DNA from 3 places in the Micromonospora zhanjiangensis genome. Region 1 is predicted to be linked to each of the others. Evidence: predicted binding sites of a transcription regulator. Region 1 holds the regulator's gene; each other region holds the start of a gene.
The links. The regulator HrcA, encoded in region 1, represses chaperone genes, less so after heat shock. The targets are predictions, from matches to a motif close to GGTTNGCACNCTCNNNNNGAGNGTGCNAACC.
Positions count from the first base shown of each region.

Region 2: the regulator HrcA is predicted to act here: its motif matches at 5,020-5,050, upstream of groL (chaperonin GroEL).
Region 3: the regulator HrcA is predicted to act here: its motif matches at 3,706-3,736, upstream of groES (co-chaperone GroES).

Region 1 is NZ_JBHSBN010000031.1:13,000-19,675, forward strand. Features, by position in the region: gene ACFOX0_RS28945 (SDR family NAD(P)-dependent oxidoreductase) at 1-562, shown strand, start outside; gene ACFOX0_RS28950 (16S rRNA (uracil(1498)-N(3))-methyltransferase) at 597-1,331, opposite strand; gene dnaJ (molecular chaperone DnaJ) at 1,343-2,488, opposite strand; gene hrcA (heat-inducible transcriptional repressor HrcA) at 2,543-3,568, opposite strand; gene ACFOX0_RS28965 (DUF4870 domain-containing protein) at 3,839-4,489, shown strand; gene hemW (radical SAM family heme chaperone HemW) at 4,607-5,830, opposite strand; gene ACFOX0_RS28975 (enoyl-CoA hydratase-related protein) at 5,848-6,636, shown strand.
Region 2 is NZ_JBHSBN010000001.1:202,471-209,146, reverse strand. Features, by position in the region: gene ACFOX0_RS00960 (S8 family serine peptidase) at 1-1,975, shown strand, start outside; gene ACFOX0_RS00955 (GNAT family N-acetyltransferase) at 2,127-3,071, shown strand; gene groL (chaperonin GroEL) at 3,150-4,772, opposite strand; gene ACFOX0_RS00945 (cold-shock protein) at 5,293-5,496, opposite strand; gene ACFOX0_RS00940 (GNAT family N-acetyltransferase) at 5,942-6,397, shown strand; gene paaN (phenylacetic acid degradation protein PaaN) at 6,491-6,676, opposite strand, start outside.
Region 3 is NZ_JBHSBN010000001.1:590,900-597,575, forward strand. Features, by position in the region: gene ACFOX0_RS02910 (ATP-binding cassette domain-containing protein) at 1-378, opposite strand, end outside; gene ACFOX0_RS02915 (sugar ABC transporter substrate-binding protein) at 515-1,609, opposite strand; gene ybaK (Cys-tRNA(Pro) deacylase) at 1,802-2,281, opposite strand; gene ACFOX0_RS02925 (class I SAM-dependent methyltransferase) at 2,304-3,593, opposite strand; gene groES (co-chaperone GroES) at 3,869-4,183, shown strand; gene groL (chaperonin GroEL) at 4,255-5,895, shown strand; gene ACFOX0_RS02940 (molybdopterin-dependent oxidoreductase) at 6,113-6,676, shown strand, end outside.

The DNA of each region.
Region 1 (6,676 bases):
GGACCAGGTACGCGCCATGGTGGACGAGGCCGCCGAGCGGCTCGGCGGGCTGGACGTACTGGTCAACAACGCCGGGGTCTTCACGCCGCACCACATCCTGGAGACCTCGTACGAGCAGTGGCAGCGCGAGTGGCGGCGCACCCTGGACACGAACCTGGTCGGGCCGGCCAACGCGGCCTGGTGCGCGGTCCGGCACATGCGCGAGCGCGGCGGCGGGCGGATCGTCAACGTCTCGTCCCGGGGTGCCTTCCGCGGCGAGCCGAGCCAGCCCGGGTACGCCGCGAGCAAGGCCGGTCTCAACGCCCTGGGTCAGTCCCTGGCCCGGGCGCTCGGCCAGTACGGGATCGCGGTCGCCACCGTGGCACCCGGCTACGTGGCGACGGACATGGCGAGCGACCGGATCGACGCCGACGGGGAGGCGATCCGGGCGCAGAGCCCGTTCAACCGGGTGGCCCGGCCGGAGGAGATCGCCGCCGCGGTGCACTGGCTCGCCTCCCCCGAGGCGGAATGGGCCTCCGGCACCGTCGTCGACCTCAACGGCGCCTCCTACCTGCGCACCTGACCCCGACGCACGACCTCCGCCGGGAGGGCCGCGGTCACCAGCGGCCGAGGCGGGCGGCGAGCACGGACAGCGCCGCCACCCCGGCCGTCGAGGTGCGCAGCACCTCCGGGCCGAGCCGCACCGGCACCCCGCCGGCCGCGGCCAGCCGGGCCAACTCGTCCGGCGAGATGCCGCCTTCCGGCCCGATCACCAGGACGATCTCCCCGTCGGTCGGCAGGTCCACCCGGCTCAGCGGGACCGACGCCTCCTCGTGCAACACGTACGCCCCGGCCGCCGCGCCGACCCGGTCGGCCACCTGGGCGGTGGAGCAGGACGGGTCGCCGGACACCACCGGGAGCCACGGCCGGCGGGACTGTTTGGCCGCCTCGCGGGCGGTGGCCGCCCACTTGTCCCGGGCCCGCCCGCCGCGTTCGCCGCGCCACTGGACCACCGAGCGGGCCGCCGCCCAGGGCACGATCTCGTCCACGCCGACCTCGGTCATCGCCTGCACGGCCAACTCGCCCCGGTCGCCCTTGGCGATGCCCTGGGCGACCACCAGCCGCGGGTCGGGCGGATCGGCGTACCGGCGGGAGGTGACGGTGAGGTCGAGGGTGCCCTTGCCGACGGAGACGACCTCGGCGGTGGCCGTGCCGCCGCGCCCGTCGGCGAGGAGCAACTCCTCGCCGACGCGCAGCCGTTGCACGGTGGCCGCGTGGTGCCCCTCCGGGCCGGCCAGGGTGTACGAGTCGGCCGGCGGCAGCGACCCGACCAGGAACAGCGGCGCGCTCACCCGGTCGGGTCTCAGCCGTGCCCGTTGAAGGCGTCCCGCATCCGGGAGAAGAAGCCGCCCTGCTTGGTCAGCTCGGCGATCTCCTCGCCCCGGGTCTTGGCGAAGTCGCGCAGCATCCGCTCCTGGTCGGCGTCGAGCTTGGTCGGGGTACGCACGTCCAGGTGCACGTAGAGGTCACCCCGCCCGGTGCCGCGCAGGTGCGGTACGCCCCGGGCCCGCAGCCGCAGCGTGCTGCCCGGCTGGGTGCCCGCCTTGACGTCGACCGTCTCCTCGCTGTCCAGCGTCTTGATGGTCAACCGGGTGCCCAGGGCCGCTGCGGTCATCGGGACGGTGACCCGGCAGTGCAGGTCGTCGCCCTTGCGGGAGTAGACGTCGTGCACCCGCTCGTGGATCTCCACGTACAGGTCGCCCGCGGTGCCGCCGCCCGGGCCGACCTCGCCCTGCTGGGCGAGCCGGATCCGCATGCCGTCCTCGACCCCGGCCGGGATCTTGACGGTGAGCGACCGCCGGGTACGGACCCGGCCGTCGCCCGCGCAGGTGGCACACGGGTGCGGGATGACCGTGCCGTAGCCCTGGCAGACCGTGCACGGCCGGGACGAGACGACCTGGCCGAGGAAGGTGCGCTGGACCGACTGGACCTCGCCGCGCCCGCCGCACGCCTCGCAGGTGGCCAGGTGGGTGCCGGCCGCCGTGCCGGCGCCGGAGCAGGTGGTGCAGAGCACCGCCGTGTCGACGGTGATCGGCGCCTCCACCCCGAAGGCGGTCTCGTGCAGGTCCAGTTCGAGCCGGATGATCGCGTCGGCGCCCGGCCGGGTACGCGGTCGCGGCCCGCGCCCGGCACCGCCGCCGGCGGCCCCGAAGAACGCGTCCATGATGTCCTGGAACCCGACGAACGGACCGGCACCGCCCGGGCCGGCCGGGCCGGCACCGCCGCCGCCCGGGGCCAGCGGATCGCCGCCCAGGTCGACGATCTGCCGCTTCTTGTCGTCGGAGAGGACCTCGTACGCCGCGTTGATGTCCTTGAACCGGTCGTGCGCCGCCGGATCCGGGTTCACGTCCGGGTGGTACTGCCGCGCCAGCTTGCGGTAGGCGCGCTTGATCTCGTCGTCGGACGCGTCCCGGCTGACGCCGAGGATGCCGTAGTAGTCCTTGGTCACTGCGTTCCGTGTCCCCATGTCAATCTCACTTGGCCGCCGGTCGTCAGGGTCGGGTCAGTTCTGCGCCAGCAGGTCACCGACGTAGCGTGCCACGGCACGTACGGTGGCGATGGTGCCGGGGTAGTCCATCCGGGTCGGGCCGAGTACGCCCAGCCCACCCACGATGGTGGCACCCGGGCCGTAGCCGGTGCTGACCACCGACGCGGCCCGGAGGTTGTCGATCTCGTTCTCGTCGCCGATCCGGACCCGCAACGGGGTGCTGGGTTCGATCTCGCCGATCAACTTGAGCAGGACGACCTCCTCCTCCAGCGCCTCCAGGATCGGTCGCAGGGTGCCCTGGAAGTCCAGCAGACCACCCCGGGTCAGGTTCGCGGTGCCGGCCAGCGCGATCCGCTCCTCGTGCCGCTCGACCAGGGTCTCCAGCAGCACGGTGGACAGCGTTGTCATCGCGCCGCGCAGGCCCGGACCGACCTCCTCGACCAGCGCCTGGACCAGCGGCGGGGTCTCCGACAGCCGCTTGCCGACCAGCTTCTCGTTGACCAGCCGGCGCAGGTCGAGCACGTCGTCGGCGGGCAGCGGGGCGGGCAGTTCGACCAGCCGCTGCTCGACCCGGCCGGTGTCGGCGATCATCACGAGCATCAGCCGGGTGGTGGAGATCGGCACCAGTTCCAGGTGCCGCACCGAGGAGCGGGCCAGGCTCGGGTACTGCACGACGGCGACCTGCCGGGTCAGCTGGGCGAGCAACCGCACCGTGCGGTGCACCACGTCGTCGAGGTCGACGGCGCCGACCAGGAAGCGCTCGATCGCCCGCCGCTCGGCCGGGGTGAGCGGTTTCACCCGGGACAGCCGGTCGACGAAGAGCCGGTAGCCCCGGTCGGTGGGGACCCGGCCGGCGCTGGTGTGCGGCTGCCGGATGTAGCCCTCCTCCTCCAGCACGGCCATGTCGTTGCGGACCGTGGCCGGGGACACCCCGAGCTGGTGGCGCTCGACCAGCGCCCGGCTGCCCACCGGTTCCTGGGTGGCGACGTAGTCCTCCACGATCGCCCGCAGGACGTCGAGCTTGCGATCGTCCAGACCCACTGTCACCCCCTCGCCGCCGGCGCGGCGTACCGCCCCTCCGAGACTCTGGCACTCGAATGCACTCTGGCACTCGAATGTAACGAGTGCCAGTCTACGACGTGCTACCCGGCAGCCGCGATGATCACTCTGCGAGCAACGGCCGCTATGCGACAAGTCGGACACCCGACACCGACACCGACCGGGCGGTCGCCCCCACCTGACCGAACGGCCAGGTGGAAACGAGCGTCGACGTGCTGGCGCCGGTTGATCGGCGGTCCTACCGTGTCGTCCATGACTGAACCACCTCGCCCTCCCGGAGAGGGGCACCCGGGGCCCGAGCCCGGGGACCAGAGCTCTCCGACCCCACCCCCAGCGTCCCAGCCGGCGCCGGGCGAGGCGTCCCCGCCGGGGCCCGCCGAGCCCACCGCGCCACGCTACGACGAGCCCGGCTCGTACCCGCCGCCCGGCGGGGCCACCGGCTACCCGCCGCCGGCCGGGAACCAGCCGCCCGTCGGCGGTGGCTACCCGCCGCCCGGTGGCGGGCCGTACGGTGCTCCGCCACCCGGCGGCGGGTACGGTGCCGCGGCTCCGGCCGGCTACCCGACCAACGACGACAAGACCTGGGCGTTGATCGCCCACTTCGGTGGTGCCGTCGGCGCCCTGATCAGCTTCGGGTCGCTCGGCTTCGTCGGTCCGCTGATCGCCCACCTGGCCAAGGGCCAGCAGTCACCGACGGTGAAGGCGCACGCGGTCGCCGCGCTGAACTTCCAGATCCTCTGGTCGATCATTTCGTTCGTGCTGCTTTTCGTCGGCTGGTGCATGTTCTACCTGCCCAACGTCGCGGTGATGGTCGTCCAGATCGTGTTCGGCATCATCGCCGGGGTGAAGGCCAACGAGGGCGGGCTGTACAAGTACCCGCTGTCGGCCAGCTTCATCAAGTGACCTGACCGGGTGCGTCCACGGTCGCCGATCGTGGACGCACCCCGCCTCCGTCGGCCCGGGACGACAGCACGCGGTCCCGGCCGAGGCGACAGCACGCGGTCCCGGCCCGGGCGGTGCTCAGGGCAGCAGATCGCGGACCACGGCATCGGCGAGCAGCCGACCACGCAGGGTGAGCACCGCCCGGCCGGCGGCGTGCGCGGCCGGCTCCAGCAGGCCGTCGGCCAGCGCCCGGTCCGCGTACGGCTGCTGGGCCGGGGCGACCGCCGACAGCGGCAGCCCGTCGGCCAGCCGCAGCCGCAGCATCACGTCCTCGACGTGCCGGTCGGCGGCGGTGAGCAGTTCCCGGGCCAGACCGGGCGACCGGCCGGCGGCCAGCCGGGACGCGTACGCGGTCGGGTGCTTGACGTTCCACCAGCGGACCCCGCCGACGTGGCTGTGCGCCCCCGGCCCGAGGCCCCACCAGTCCCCGCCGGTCCAGTAGAGCAGGTTGTGTCGGCACCGGGCCGCCGCCGAGGTGGCCCAGTTGGACACCTCGTACCAGGAGAAGCCGGCCGCCGTCAGGGCGGCCTCCGCGGCCAGGTACCGGTCCGCGGCCACGTCGTCCGACGGGTACGGCAGCTCGCCCCGGCGCATCCGGGCGGCCAGCCGGGTGCCGTCCTCGACGATCAGGGCGTACGCGCTGACGTGGTCCACCCCGGCGGCGGTGACCCGGGCCAGCGACTGCGCGAAGTCGTCCGCGCTCTCCCCCGGCGTGCCGTAGATCAGGTCCAGGTTGACGTGGTCGAACCCGGCCTCCCGGGCCTCGGTCGCGGCGGCGGTGGCCCGGCCCGGCGAGTGGGTCCGGTCGAGGATCGCCAGCACCCCCGGCGCGGCCGACTGCATGCCCAGCGAGATGCGGGTGTAGCCGGCGGCCCGCAGCGCCTTCAGCGACTCCGGCGTCACCGACTCCGGGTTCGCCTCGGTGGTCACCTCGGCGTCGGCCGCCAGCCCCCAGGTCGCGTCGATGGCGGCCAGGATCCGGGCCAGGTCGTCCGGCGGCAGCAGGGTCGGGGTGCCGCCGCCGACGAAGACGGTGTCCACCCGGGCCGGCGGGGCCTCGTCGAGCACCCGGGCGGCCAGCGCCAGCTCGGCCAGCACGGTGTCGGCGTACGTGTCCCGGCTCGCCCCGCCGCCCAGTTCGCTCGCCGTGTACGTGTTGAAGTCGCAGTAACCGCACCGGCTGGCGCAGAACGGGACGTGCAGGTACACGCCGAAGCCGCGCGCGCCGGTCGAGGCGAGCGCGGCGGGCGGCAGGGACCCGTCGTCGGGTACCGGTTCACCGTCTGGGAGCAGGCCGGGCATCCGACTATTGTGCCGGCATGACTGCCGCCACCGATCCGCTCGTCCGCGTCGTCACCAGCGCCGGTGTGAGCACCCTCACCCTGGACAGCCCGCACAACCGCAACGCGCTGTCCACGCCGCTGATGACCCAGCTGCTGGCCGCGCTGGCCGGGGCGGTCGCCGACGACGCCGTACGGGTGGTGGTGCTCTCGCACACCGGCCCGGTGTTCTGCTCCGGCGCCGACCTGAAGGAGACCGCGGCGGCGTACGCCTCCGGCACGGTGCCGGCCGGCCTGCTCGGTGACGTGCTCGCGGCGGTCTGGGAGTGCCCCAAGCCGGTGCTGGCCCGGGTGGCCGGGCCGGCCCGGGCCGGCGGGCTGGGCCTGATCGCGGCGGCCGACCTGGCGGTCTGCGCCGAGACCGCCACCTTCGCCTTCACCGAGGTACGGATCGGGGTGATCCCGGCGGTCATCTCGGCCACGGTGCTGCGCCGGTTGCAGCCGCGCGCGGCGGCGGAGCTCTACCTGACCGGTGAGACGTTCGACGGGCGGCGGGCCGCGCAGGTCGGCCTGGTCACCTCGGCGGTCCCGGACGACGCGCTGGATGAGGCGGTGGCGGCGGTGTGCGGGTCGCTGGTCCGGGGCGCCCCGGGCGCGTTGGCCGGCGCCAAGGAGCTGCTCCGCCGGCCGGCCGAGCCGGAGCTGCGCGCCGAGCTGGCCGCGCTGTCCGCCCTCTCCACCGGCTACTTCCTGTCCGCCGAGGGCCGGGAGGGAGTGGCGGCGTTCCGGGAGAAGCGCCCGGCGAGCTGGGTGCCCGGCACGAGCTGACCGGCAATTGCCGTGAACCCGGGCAAAGGAATTTCGCTCT
Region 2 (6,676 bases), on a different contig from region 1:
GGACCGGGAGGCCCCGGCCGCGACCGGGCTCGCGGCAACGGCCGGCCTGGCGGTGCTGCTGCCCTGGGTGTGCGTGGGCGCGCTGGGCGGCCTGCTGGAAACCGTCCTTGCGGTGACGGCCGCGGTCGCGGTCGGTCGACTCGCGGCGTCGATCCTGGACGTCCGGTTCTGGGCGACCTACCGGAGGTGGCCGGACGGCCGACCGCACCCGGTCCGGCTGCTGCTGCTCGGCGGCCCGGTCGCCGGGGTGGCGTTGCTGCTGGTCGCGGCCGGCACCGGGCAGGACGGTGCGCAGTTGGCGGCGCTGCTGACCCTGCCACCGCTCGGCTTCGCCACCGCCACGCTGGCGGGGTCCGGTGCGTACCCGCCCGGTGGCCGGCCGTGGCGGCCGGTCGGCTGGCTGGTCGGGCTCGCGGCCGTCGGTCCACTGGCCTTCGCCGACCCGGAGGAGATCTCGCTCTTGCTGCTCGGCCGGGACGTGCCGTTCTGGGTCGCGGTCGCGGCGGGCGGGTCACTCACCATCGCGCTGCTGGTCGCGGCCGGGTACGCGGTGGCGTTCGCCCGGCTGCGCCCGCGTCGGCCCGGACGGCGTCCGGTGGCCGCCGCGCTCGGACTGCTGCTGGTCGCGGTCGCCGGCCTGTACGTCGGTGCCGGCCAACCCGGCCTGTACGGCGAGAAGCTCTTCGTCGTGCTGCGTGAGCAGGCCGACCTGACCGGGGTGCCGGTGGGGCTGACCGGTTTCGCCGGCCGGGCCACCCGGGGCGAGGCGGTCTACCGGCGACTGGTCGACACCGCCGAACGGTCACAGGCCGGGCTCCGCCGGGACCTGCGCCGGCTGCACCTGCGCCACACGCCCTACTACCTGGTCAACGCCGTCGAGGTGGAGGGTGGCCCGGCGGTACGGGAGTGGCTGTCCCGCCGGTCCGACGTGGACCGCGTGCTGCTCAGCCAGCGGCTCCGACCGCTCCCGGCGGCACCCCGGCCGGACCGGGGTGCGCTGGCACAGCCGGCCGCGCCGCCGTGGAACATCACAATGATCGGCGCGGACCGGGTCCGTTCGGGGCTGGGGGTCACCGGCGCCGGCATCGTGGTGGGCACTTCCGACTCCGGAGTGGACGGTGCCCATCCGGCGTTGGCCGGCGGTTTCCGCGGCGGCGACGACTCCTGGTACGACCCGTGGAACGGCAGCCGGACGCCGACCGACCGCGGCGGCCACGGTACGCACACGCTGGCCAGCGCGGTCGGTGGCCGACAGGTCGGCGTGGCCCCGGGCGCCCACTGGGTGGGCTGCGTCAACCTGGGCCGCAACCTGGGCAACCCGGCGCACTACCTGGACTGCCTGCAGTTCATGCTGGCGCCGTTCCCCACCGGCGCGGACCCGTTCACGGCGGGCCGGCCGGACCGGGCGCCGCAGGTGCTGACCAACTCGTGGGGCTGCCCGCCGATCGAGGGCTGCGACCGGGACGTCCTGCGGCCGGCCACCGCGGCCCTGGCCGCGGCCGGGATCTTCACCGTGGTCGCGGCCGGCAACAGCGGCCCGTACTGCGGCTCGGTCAGCGATCCGCCCGCGCCGTACCCGGACGTGCTCACGGTGGGCGCGGTCGACCAGGAGGGGCGGATCACCGAATTCTCCAGCCGGGGACCGGCGCCCGGCGGCGCCGCGAAGCCCGACGTCGTCGCCCCCGGTGCCGACGTACTGTCCGCCTGGCCCGGCGGCGGCTACGCCACCGAGAACGGTACGTCGATGGCGACGCCGCAGGTGGCGGGCGTGGTGGCGCTGATGTGGTCGGCGAATCCGGCGCTGGTCGGCGACCTGGACCGGACCCGGCGCATCCTGCGGGACACGGCGACCGGGAGGCCGGCTCGGTATCCACCCGGCGAACCGGCGGACCGGTGCGGCGGCTCGGCGAACGTCACCGGCGCCGGACTGGTCGACGCGTACGCCGCGGTCCGGGCGGCCACCGCCGCCGGCTGAGGGTGTCCCCGCCAGATCGAGCTGATCTAAGGTTGTGCCCGTGGATCCCCAGTTCACGATCGACGTGCTGACCGCAACCGGGTCTGCCGGAACCGGCCCGACCGGAACCGGCTCTGCCGGGACCGAGCCGTCCGGCGGCTGGTCGGCGGGCCTGGTCGAGCTGTGCCGCGCGGCGCTGGACCTGCCCGAGGACGCCGCCGAGGCGGCGGCGATCGTGCCCCTGCTGAGTGATCCCGACCCGACGGTCGGCCGCCGCCCGGTCGCCCTGGTCGGCCGCCCGGCGCCGGCCACCGTCAGCCCGTCGACCGGCACCCTCGCCCCGACCGGCGCCGCGGGCGGAGCGCCCGTCGGGGTGCTGCTGGGTTCGATCTCGCACACGAATCCGACGGTCGGGCACGTCGAACTGCTCGCGGTCCATCCCTCGGCGCGCCGGCGCGGGCTGGGTCGCGCCCTGCTGGAGCGGGCGGAGCTGGTCCTGGCCGGACTCGGCGCCCGCGAGGTGGTGCTTGCCGGCAACCCACCGCGGTACGCCTGGCCGGGCATCGACGTGCGCTACACCCCGGCGATCTGCACCGCGCTGGCGCTCGGCTACGAGCAGTACCGGACCGCCTGGAACATGACCGCCGACCTGTCGGCGCCGGACGCCCCGGGACTGCGGGACACCGCGCCGGCCGAGCGGCGGCTGGCCGGGCAGGGCGTCACGGTACGCCGGGCCGAGCCGGCGGACCTTCCGGCCCTGGTCGCGTTCGCCGAGGAGGTCTTCGGCGGATCGTGGCCCGGCGAGCTCACCCGTTCGGTGGGCCGCCCGGATGCCGGCTGTCACCTCGCCGTACGCGACGGGAAGCTGCTGGCCTTCGCGGCGTGGGGGTCGTCCCGGCCCACCTGGTTCGGCCCGACGGGCACGGCGCCGGCCGCGCAGGGCCTCGGCATCGGCTCGATCCTGTTACGTCGCTGTCTTGCCGACCAGCGGGCCGCCGGCCACGACCGGGTACAGATCGGCTGGGTGGGCCCGGTGCCGTTCTACTCCCGCACCGTCGGGGCCCGGATCGAACGGGTCTTCTCCCTCTACCGCAAGCCGCTGGTCGGCGCCGGCTAGCCCGCGCGACGACAGCCGGGACGGCGGTGGGGGCGGACCGCTCGCGCGGCCCGCCCCCACCGGCAGGTGTTTCCGGACTCAGAAGTCCATGTCCCCGCCACCCGGCGCAGCCGGGGCTGCCGGGGTCTTCTCCGGCTTGTCCGCCACCACTGCCTCGGTGGTGAGGAACAGGGCCGCGATCGACGACGCGTTCTGCAGCGCCGACCGGGTCACCTTGGCCGGGTCGATGATGCCGGCCTTGAGCAGGTCGACGTACTCACCGCTGGCGGCGTTCAGGCCGTGGCCGGTGTCCAGGTTGCGGACCCGCTCCACCACGACGCCACCCTCGAGACCGGCGTTGACGGCGATCTGCCGCAGCGGCGCGTCCAGAGCGATCTTGACGATCTGGGCGCCGGTGGCCTCGTCACCGGTCAGGTCCAGCTTGTCGAAGGCGGTCTTGCCGGCCTGCACCAGCGCGACACCACCACCCGGGACGATGCCCTCCTCGACGGCCGCCTTCGCGTTGCGGACGGCGTCCTCGATGCGGTGCTTGCGCTCCTTGAGCTCGACCTCGGTGGCCGCGCCGACCTTGATCACCGCAACACCGCCGGCCAGCTTGGCCAGGCGCTCCTGCAGCTTCTCCCGGTCGTAGTCGGAGTCGCTCTTCTCGATCTCGGCGCGGATCTGGTTGACCCGACCCTGGATCTGGTCGGCGTCGCCGGAACCGTCGACGATGGTCGTCTCGTCCTTGGTCACCACGACCTTGCGGGCGCGGCCCAGCATGTCGAGGTTGACGGCGTCCAGCTTGAGGCCGATCTCCTCGCTGATGACCTGGCCACCGGTGAGGATGGCGATGTCGGCCAGCATGGCCTTGCGGCGGTCACCGAAGCCCGGCGCCTTGACGGCGACCGACTTGAAGTTGCCGCGCACCTTGTTGACGATCAGGGTGGCCAGCGCCTCGCCCTCGACGTCCTCGGCGATGATGGCCAGCGGCTTGCCCGACTGCATGACCTTCTCGAGGATCGGCAGCAGGTCCTTGACCGACGAGATCTTGCTGTTGACGATCAGCAGGTAGGGGTCGTCGAGGACGGCCTCCATCCGCTCCGGGTCGGTCCAGAAGTAGGGCGAGATGTAGCCCTTGTCGAAGCGCATACCCTCGGTGAGCTCGAGCTCGAGCCCGAAGGTGTTGCTCTCCTCGACGGTGATGACGCCTTCCTTGCCGACCTTGTCCATCGCCTCGGCGATGATCTCGCCGACGCTGGTGTCACCGGCGGAGATCGAGGCCGTGGAGGCGATCTGCTCCTTGGTCTCGATGTCCTTCGCGAGCTTGGCCAGCTCCTCGGTCACCGCACCGACGGCGGCCTCGATGCCCCGCTTCAGGGCCATCGGGTTCGCGCCGGCCGCGACGTTGCGCAGGCCCTCGCGGACCAGCGCCTGGGCCAGGACGGTCGCCGTCGTCGTGCCGTCACCGGCGACGTCGTCGGTCTTCTTGGCGACCTCCTTGACCAGCTCAGCGCCGATCTTCTCGTAGGGGTCCTCGAGTTCGATTTCCTTGGCGATGCTCACACCATCGTTGGTGATGGTGGGGGCACCCCACTTCTTCTCGAGCACGACGTTGCGGCCCTTGGGGCCGAGCGTCACCTTCACGGCGTCGGCGAGCTGGTTCATGCCCCGCTCGAGGCCGCGGCGCGCCTCTTCGTCGAACGCGATCATCTTGGCCATACGGCGTTGTCCTCCTGGACACTCAACGGCTCCCCGGACGGTTGTCCCGGATGCGCCGTCTGACTACGCACCTTCGGACGTCACTACTGCGCTTGCCCGCGGCGTCGACGGCGCACGAGGCGCTTGACCGACTCCGACGCGCAAGGCGACAGGGACGTCCGCCGGCCGGGCGGACAGCCCGCGACGACCGGCCACGTGCCTCGTCCCCGTCTCCATGGGTCCGTGACCGTGGCCCTACCGCCCCGACCATTGGCACTCACATGGCGCGAGTGCCAATGACTTGTTTAGCACTCTCCCCTGCCGAGTGCAAGCGCGTCCGGCCCGATCGTGCCGCCCCGCCGGCGGCGTGCGGTCCGATCGGTGGAGTCGAAGCGCGTCAGGCCCGCCCGCACCCGGTGCCGGCCCGACCGGGCGGGCAGCAGCGGGTACGGACGGGCCTGCGGCGAAGACGTCGGGCCTCGGGGTCGGCACGGGGAGCGGCCACCGTGCGGGTCCAGATCGGAAAACGTCGATACAAAGCTCAGGCGATCACACGCACCTTTTCGGCCTGCGGACCCTTCTGCCCCTGGGCGACCTCGAACTCGACCCGCTGGCCGTCGTCGAGCGACTTGTAGCCGTCCATCTCAATGGCGGAAAAGTGGACGAACACGTCCGATCCTCCATCGACGGCAATGAATCCGTAGCCCTTTTCGCTGTTGAACCATTTGACGGTGCCCTGAGCCATTGTGACTTCCTTACTTCGATGGTGCCGAACCCACTTGAGCCCCTGACACCGCGTGCGCCTGCCCCGGTCGCGGTTTTCCGACCGACACTCCCTCGCGGTGAAACAGCGACCGAAATCGCACGTTACACGAGCGGTGACGACGGCGCACTACCCCAAATCGGACAGCGATCGGGATCCGGGAAAGCGCTTGGACATCCGATCGCCCATCGTCGCGCGTCGCTTGCTTTTCAAATTTGAATCCCCAGGTCCGAGCGCTTCCACTCCTGAAACACACGCATCGCAATCAATCTAGTTGCCAACCGGGACGGACCACGGTAGTTGTTGCGGTGTGACCAGTGTGTGGCCGCCGGCCGTGGACACCTCCTCCGTCGACCGGCCGACGTGCCGGCCGGCCCGTCCGCCCGCGCCCCGGGTCCGACGGGTCACCACCCGGGACGCCGCCCGGATGCGGGCACTGCGTCTGGAGATGCTCGCCGACACGCCGCTGGCCTTCCTGGAGACGCTCGCCGAGCACGCCGCCCGTCCGCACGCCGAGCACGTGGCCCGGATCGCCGGGTGCGCGACCGGTCCGATCCGGGGCCAGTTCGTGGCGGAGGTCGACGGCCGGTTCGTCGGGCACGCCGGCGGCACGGTCGTACCCGGGGAGCCGGACCTGACCTTGATCTTCGCCGTCTACGTCACCCCGGCCCGGCGCGGCACGGGCCTGCTGGCCGACCTCGTCGAGGCGGTGGCCGCCTGGTCCCGATCCACCGGCCGGCCGGAGTTGCTGATGGAGGTGGTGGTCGGCAACGACCGGGCGGTCCGCGCCTACCGGCGGCTGGGCTTCGTCGACACCGGGGTCCGGGTCCCGCACCCCACCGTCCCCGTGCTGACCGAGCTGCGGATGCGCCGCCCGGCCTGACACCCCGACGGGCCCCCGCCGACCGCTTGCGCGATGGGCGAGGGCCCGTCCTCGGGTCGGGCGGCGCGGTGCCGCTCGGGCGTACCGGTGCGCTCAGGCGTGTCGGCGGCTCTGCACGATCCGGAACCGGTTGGCGACGTAGGCGCCGTCGGTCAGGGCCGCGTTCGCGGCCGGGTTCGCGCCGCTGGCGTGGAAGTCCGAGAACGCCGCCGACTGGTTGACGAACACCCCGCCGGTGAGGTTGCAGGACAGGTGCACCCCCACGTCCACGGCCACCTT
Region 3 (6,676 bases), on a different contig from region 1:
CGTCTCGGCGGCCATCTGTTCCATTGTCGGTTCGTCGAGCACCACGCCCCGGCGGCGTTCCCGGCCGAGGAACATGTTCTGCACGATGTCCAGGTTGTCGCAGAGCGCCAGGTCCTGGTAGACGACCTCGATGCCGTGCGTGGCGGCGTCCCGCGGGCTGTGGATGGTGATCGGCCGACCGTCGAAGAAGAACTCGCCGCGGTCGGTCGGGTAGATGCCGCTGATGCACTTGACCAGGGTGGACTTGCCGGCGCCGTTGTCGCCGACGAGCGCGGTCACCTCACCGGGATAGGCGGAGAGGGCGACGTCGCGCAGAACCTGTACGGGACCGAAACTCTTGTCGATCCCGCGCAGTTCCAACAGGGGGGTGGCGGACACTGGTATCTCCTTCTCGCGGGTGCCCGGCGGGGCTCCCACCCGGCGGCGACGCCGCCCGGTACGGCGATGGTGCGCCGTACCGGGCGGCGTGCGCGTCGGCGGTTACCCGGAACCGGCCTCGGCAGTTAGCCCCTGGTCAGCTGATGCCGGCCTTGGTGCACAGCTCGGCGAAGGAGCCCTTGCAGAGTTCCTCCTTGGTGACGTAACCGTCGGCGACCACGTCCTTGACGTTCTCCTTGGTGATCGCCTTCGGGGTGAGCAGCACCGACGGGACGTCCCGGTTGCCCTCCGGGTCCTTGACCGTCTGCCCGGTGTCCTTCTTCTCGCCCTTGGCCAGGCTGATCGCCAGGTCGGCCGCGGCGTCGGCCTCCAGCTTGATCGCCTTGTAGACGGTCATGCACTGGTCACCGGCGAGGACGTTCTGCAGGCCCTGCGCGCCGGCGTCCTGCCCGGTCACCGGCACCTTGCCGTTGAGCTTGTTCTTCTTCAGGATCGAGATGGCCGCGTTGCCGAGCGAGTCGTTGGCCGCCAGCACGCCGTTGATCTTGCCGCCGGTCTGGGTCATCATCTGCTCGAACGTGGTGCCGGCCGTGGCCGGGTCCCAGTCGGGGATGGACTGGTCCGGGCCCTTGACGTACTCCTTGGCGTCGAACTTCGGCTGGAGCACCGAGTCGTAGCCCTGCTTGAACAGGGTGGCGTTGTTGTCGGTCGGTGAGCCGTTCAGCTCGGCGACCACCGGGTTCTTGATGCCCTGGTCGGTCAGGCACTTCACCAGGCCCTCGCCCTGCAGCTTGCCGACCTGCACGTTGTCGAAGCTGACGTAGTACTGGGCCGAACCGCCGAGGGTGAGGCGGTCGTAGTCGATGGTGGCCACACCCTGCGACTTGGCCTTGTCCAGCACGGCCTTGCCGGTGCCGGAGTCCAGGTTGACGATCATCAGGGCGGTGACCCCGTTGGTGATCATCTGGTCGGCGATGGTGGTGAACTGCGTCTTGTCGTTGTTGGCGTTCTGGATGTCGTACTGGACGCCGGCGGCCTTGAACGCCGCCTCCAGGTACTTGCGGTCGGCGGTCTCCCAGCGGGGGGAGGACTTGCTGTCCGGCAGGATCACGCCGATCTTCGGCGTCTTCTTGCTGTCGCCGCCCTTGTCGCCGGAATCGTTGCCGCAGGCGCTCAGGCCGCCCGTGACGAGCAGGCCCGCCGCGGCGATGGTGAGGATCCCTCTGCGCATTGCACGGGTCCTTTCGGGGGTGGGGTGATTTTTTTCTTTTGTTGTGCCCGGCAACGTATTCGTCGCCCGGCTCGGCGCACAAGACCGCCGAGGTGGCGAGTTTGTTGTCGGCGATAACAATTGGGCAACGCGCCGGACATCCGCCCGCCACTGTCCGTTTCCACCCGCCCGAACCTGGCCCGGGGGCGCGGGTCAGGTGGTGGCGAGGGGAGAGGTGGTCGCGTCGGTGAGGTGGACGAGATCCGCCGGGGCGAGTTCGAGTTGAAGGCCCCGCCGGCCGGCCGAGACGTAGACGGTGGGGAAGTCAAGCGCGGACGAGTCCACCACCGTCGGCAGCCGTCGGCGTTGGCCCAGCGGGCTGATCCCGCCGCGGACGTAGCCGGTGGCCCGCTCGGCCACCGCCCGGTCCGCCAGCGCCGCGCGCTTGCCGCCCAGGGCCGCGGCCAGCGCCTTGAGGTCCAGTTCCGCGCTGACCGGTACGACCGCCACGGCCAGCGTCCCGTCCACCTCGACGACCAGGGATTTGAACAGCCGTTCCGGCGGTACGCCCAGCGCGGCGGCCACCTCGGCGCCGTAGTGCGGCACGCCGGCCGGAACGTCGTACCGGTGCGTGGTGTACCCGATCCGCCGCTTCGTCAGCAGTACCGTCGCCGGCGTCCCCTGCGCTGCCATACCCGGCAACCTATCCGCCCGCTCAGCCGGCCGGATCCTCCGCCGGCCGGCCGACCAGGACGGTGGGTGCTCCGGCCACCCGGGTCAGCACCAGGCTGGCCGGTGCGGGCCCGGACAGCCGCAGGTCCCGGCGCAGCTTCTCCGGTTCCAGCGCCGAGCCGCGCTTGAGGATCTCCACCCGACCCACCCCGCGCTCGCGCAGCAGGGCGCGCAACCGCTTGAGCGAGAACGGCAGCACGTCGGTGATCTCCAGGCAGCGCCCGAACGGGGTCGACGTGTAGCGGTCGGCGTACACGTAGGCGATGCTCGGGTCGGCCAGCCGGCCCTCCACCGTGGCGGCGAACTCGGCGACCAGGCGGGCCCGGACCACCGCGCCGTCCGGGTCGTACACGAACCGGCCCGGCGGCCCGACCGGCGCGTCGGCCGTGCCGTCCCCGGTGAGCTGATGCCCGCCGGACGGCGGGCTGCCCGGTCCGCCGGCCGGGGCCGGGGCACGGGCCGGCGACGCGGTGTGCGGCGGGTGGCCGGCCGGCGGACCGACCCGGCCGCCGGTGGCGGCCAGCAGGGTGGCGCGGCGCGGGCGGTCGGCCAGCGGGCCGCACCACAGGGCGGCCTCGACCAGGTCGCCGGCGACGCTGACCCACTCGGCCTCGGCGCCGGTCGGGATCAGGGCGTGGTCGATCCCCGGCGCCACCTTGACCACGGTACGCGGCACCCGGGCGGCCAACCCGGTCACGAAGTCCCAGGGCGGCGAGTACGCGGCCGGGTCGAACACCCGTCGACCGGTCCCGCCGCGCCGGGCCGGATCGCAGAACGCCGCGTCGACCCGGGACACGTCGAACGCCGTCGCGTCGCCGTACTCGACGGTGAACCGGTCGGCCAGCCCGGTGGCCTCGGCGTTGGCGGCGGCCACGGCGGCGGTGACCGGGTCGGCCTCCACGCCGTACACCCGGATGCCGGCGCGGGCGGCGGCCAGGCCGTCGGCGCCCAGGCCGCAGCCGAGGTCGGCCAGGCTCCGGACGCCGGCGGCGCGCAGCCGGGCCGCGCGCCGGTCGGCGACCACCGACCGGGTGGCCTGCTCCAGGCCGGCCCGGGTGAAGAACATTCGGGCCGCGACCGGGCCGAACTTGCCGACCGCCCGGCGCCGGAGTTCGGCCTGGGTCAGCGCGCCGGCCGCGAGGTCGCCGGGCACCCCGGCCGAGCGCAGCGCGGCGGCCGCGGCCAGCGGGTCGCCGCCGGCCAGCTCGGCCGCCGCCGCGAGCGCGCTCGCTCCCGCGGGGGTACGCAGCGCGGCGAACTGGTCCAGGTCCACCCGGCCATTGTTCCCCCGGCCGGTCCGGTCGACGGCGGGCGCCCCCACCGGCGGAATCCACGCGCCGGATTGGCACTCTCCTTGACGGAGTGCTAGTTGCGGCCTAATCTGCGGTTAGCACTCTCGCCCTGAGGGTGCCAGCGTCCGGGCCCCGGCCCGGGGGTTGAACGCCAGGCGGACCGGCACCCGCGACGACGGATCCGCCCGGTGGCATGAGGCAGATCGACACTGGCCGGCTTGCCGGCCGGTACAGAAACCAAGTACCCCAGGAGGGTATGCCCGTGACTACCGCGACCAAGGTTGCGATCAAGCCGCTCGAGGACCGGATCCTGGTCCAGGCGAACGAGGCTGAGACCACCACGGCGTCGGGCATCGTGATCCCCGACACCGCCAAGGAGAAGCCGCAGGAGGGCACCGTCCTCGCTGTCGGCCCGGGGCGCGTCGACGACTCCGGCAACCGGATCCCGGTTGACGTCAACGTCGGCGACACCGTCATCTACTCGAAGTACGGCGGCACCGAGGTCAAGTACGCCGGCGAGGAGTACCTGGTGCTCTCCGCCCGCGACGTCCTCGCGGTCATCGAGAAGTAACCAACTGAATCAGTGACGCAGCCCCGGACCGGCTCGCCGGGCCGGGGCTGTATCGCCTTGAAGGGACATTGATGGCGAAGATCCTGAGCTTCTCGGACGACGCCCGACACCTGCTGGAGCACGGTGTCAACGCCCTGGCTGACACGGTCAAGGTCACCCTCGGCCCGCGCGGGCGCAACGTCGTCCTGGACAAGAAATTCGGTGCGCCGACGATCACCAACGATGGCGTGACCATCGCCAAGGAGATCGAGCTCACCAACCCGTACGAGAACCTCGGTGCGCAGCTGGTCAAGGAGGTGGCGACCAAGACCAACGACGTCGCCGGCGACGGGACCACCACCGCCACCGTGCTGGCCCAGGCCATGATCCGCGAGGGTCTGCGGAACGTGGCCGCCGGCGCCAACCCGACCGGCCTCAAGCGGGGCATCGACGCGGCGGCCGCGAAGGTCTCCGAGGCGCTGCTCGGCAAGGCGGTCGACATCGACAGCAAGGAGTCCGTCGCGCACGTCGCGACGATCTCCGCGCAGGACGCCACCATCGGCGAGCTGATCGCCGAGGCGATGGAGAAGGTCGGCCGGGACGGTGTGATCACCGTCGAGGAGGGCTCCACCCTCGCCACCGAGCTGGAGGTCACCGAGGGCCTGCAGTTCGACAAGGGCTTCATCTCGCCGAACTTCGTCACCGATCTGGAGGCGCAGGAGGCGGTCCTCGAAGACCCGCTGATCCTGATCACCACCCAGAAGATCTCCTCGATCGAGGAGCTGCTGCCGCTGCTGGAGAAGGTCCTGGGCAGCGGCAAGTCGCTGCTGATCATCGCCGAGGACGTCGAGGGCCAGGCGCTGTCCACGCTCGTGGTCAACTCGATCCGTAAGACCCTCAAGGTCTGCGCGGTCAAGGCACCCGGCTTCGGCGACCGGCGCAAGGCGATGCTGCAGGACATGGCGATCCTGACCGGTGCCGAGCTGATCGCCCCCGAGCTGGGCTACAAGCTCGACGCGGTCGGCCTGGAGTCGCTGGGCGGCGCCCGTCGGGTGGTGGTGGACAAGGAGAACACCACCGTCGTCGACGGTCGCGGCAAGGACACCGAGGTCGCCGACCGGATCGCGCAGATCCGCAAGGAGATCGAGGCGTCGGACTCCGACTGGGACAAGGAGAAGCTGGCCGAGCGGCTGGCGAAGCTGTCCGGTGGAATCGCGGTCATCAAGGCCGGGGCGGCGACCGAGGTCGAGATGAAGGAGCGCAAGCACCGCATCGAGGACGCGATCGCCGCCACCAAGGCCGCCGTCGAGGAGGGCATCGTGCCCGGTGGCGGTGCCGCCCTGGTGCAGATCGCCGCCGCGCTCGACGGCGACCTGGGCCTGACCGGCGACGAGAAGGTGGGCGTGTCGATCGTCCGCAAGGCGCTGGTCGAGCCGCTGCGGTGGATCGCTCAGAACGCCGGCCACGACGGCTACGTGGTGGTCCAGAAGGTCGCCGCGAGCGACTGGGGCACCGGCCTGGACGCGGCCCGCGCCGACTACGTCGAGCTGGCCAAGTCCGGCATCGTCGACCCGGTGAAGGTGACCCGCAACGCGGTCGTCAACGCCGCGTCGATCGCCGGCCTCCTGCTGACCACGGAGAGCCTGGTCGTGGAGAAGCCGGCGCAGCCCGAGCCGGCCGCCGCCGGTGGTCACGGCCACGGCCACGGCCACCAGCACGGGCCGGGCTTCTGACCCACCCGCCGGTCTTCCGGTAGCTCGGGGCGCGGCCACCACGGTGGCCGCGCCCCGACGTGTCTCCCGTCCCGGGATTTCCATGATCCGGAAGAGTTCTGCTCGCTCTGACCGGCAGAACTCTTCCGGATCATGGATCGGCCGGCCTTCTCCCGCGCAGGTTACGGAACGCTGACGTCCCTATCGGTGGCCGGTGGTGATCGTCGAGACTGATCCGGTGACCACACAGTCGGCAAGCCGGAAGTCGGGTCGGTTCGGCGCGCTGGCCGGCATCGCCGCCGCCACCACCGCCATCGGGTCCGCCGAACTGGTCGCCGTGGTGACCGGCTCCCGGTCGGCGCCACTGGTGGCGGTCGACGGGGTGGTGGTGGACCACGTACCCGGTCCGGTGAAGCAGTTCGCCATCGACGTGTTCGGCGTGCACGACAAGCTCGCCCTGCTGGTCGGCACGGCGGTGCTGCTCGCCGCGTTCGCCGCCGGGTTCGGTGCGCTGGCGGTCCGTCGGCTGCCGGTGGGGCTGGCCGGGATCGCCCTGTTCGCCGTCGTCGGGGTGGCCGCCGCGCTGACTCGGGCCGGAGCCGGTCCGGCCGCCGCCGCACCGTCACTGGTCGGCGGCCTGCTCGGGGCCGCAGTGCTCTGGTTGCTCGTCGCCGGCCCGCTGGAACCACCCGCCCCCACCGTCGACCGGACCGATCACACCGTCGCCGGCCAGGGCGATGATGCCGTCGACCGGGCCGCCGCCGCGCGGGACGGGGACGAGTGGCGGGAGCAGCGGCGGCGG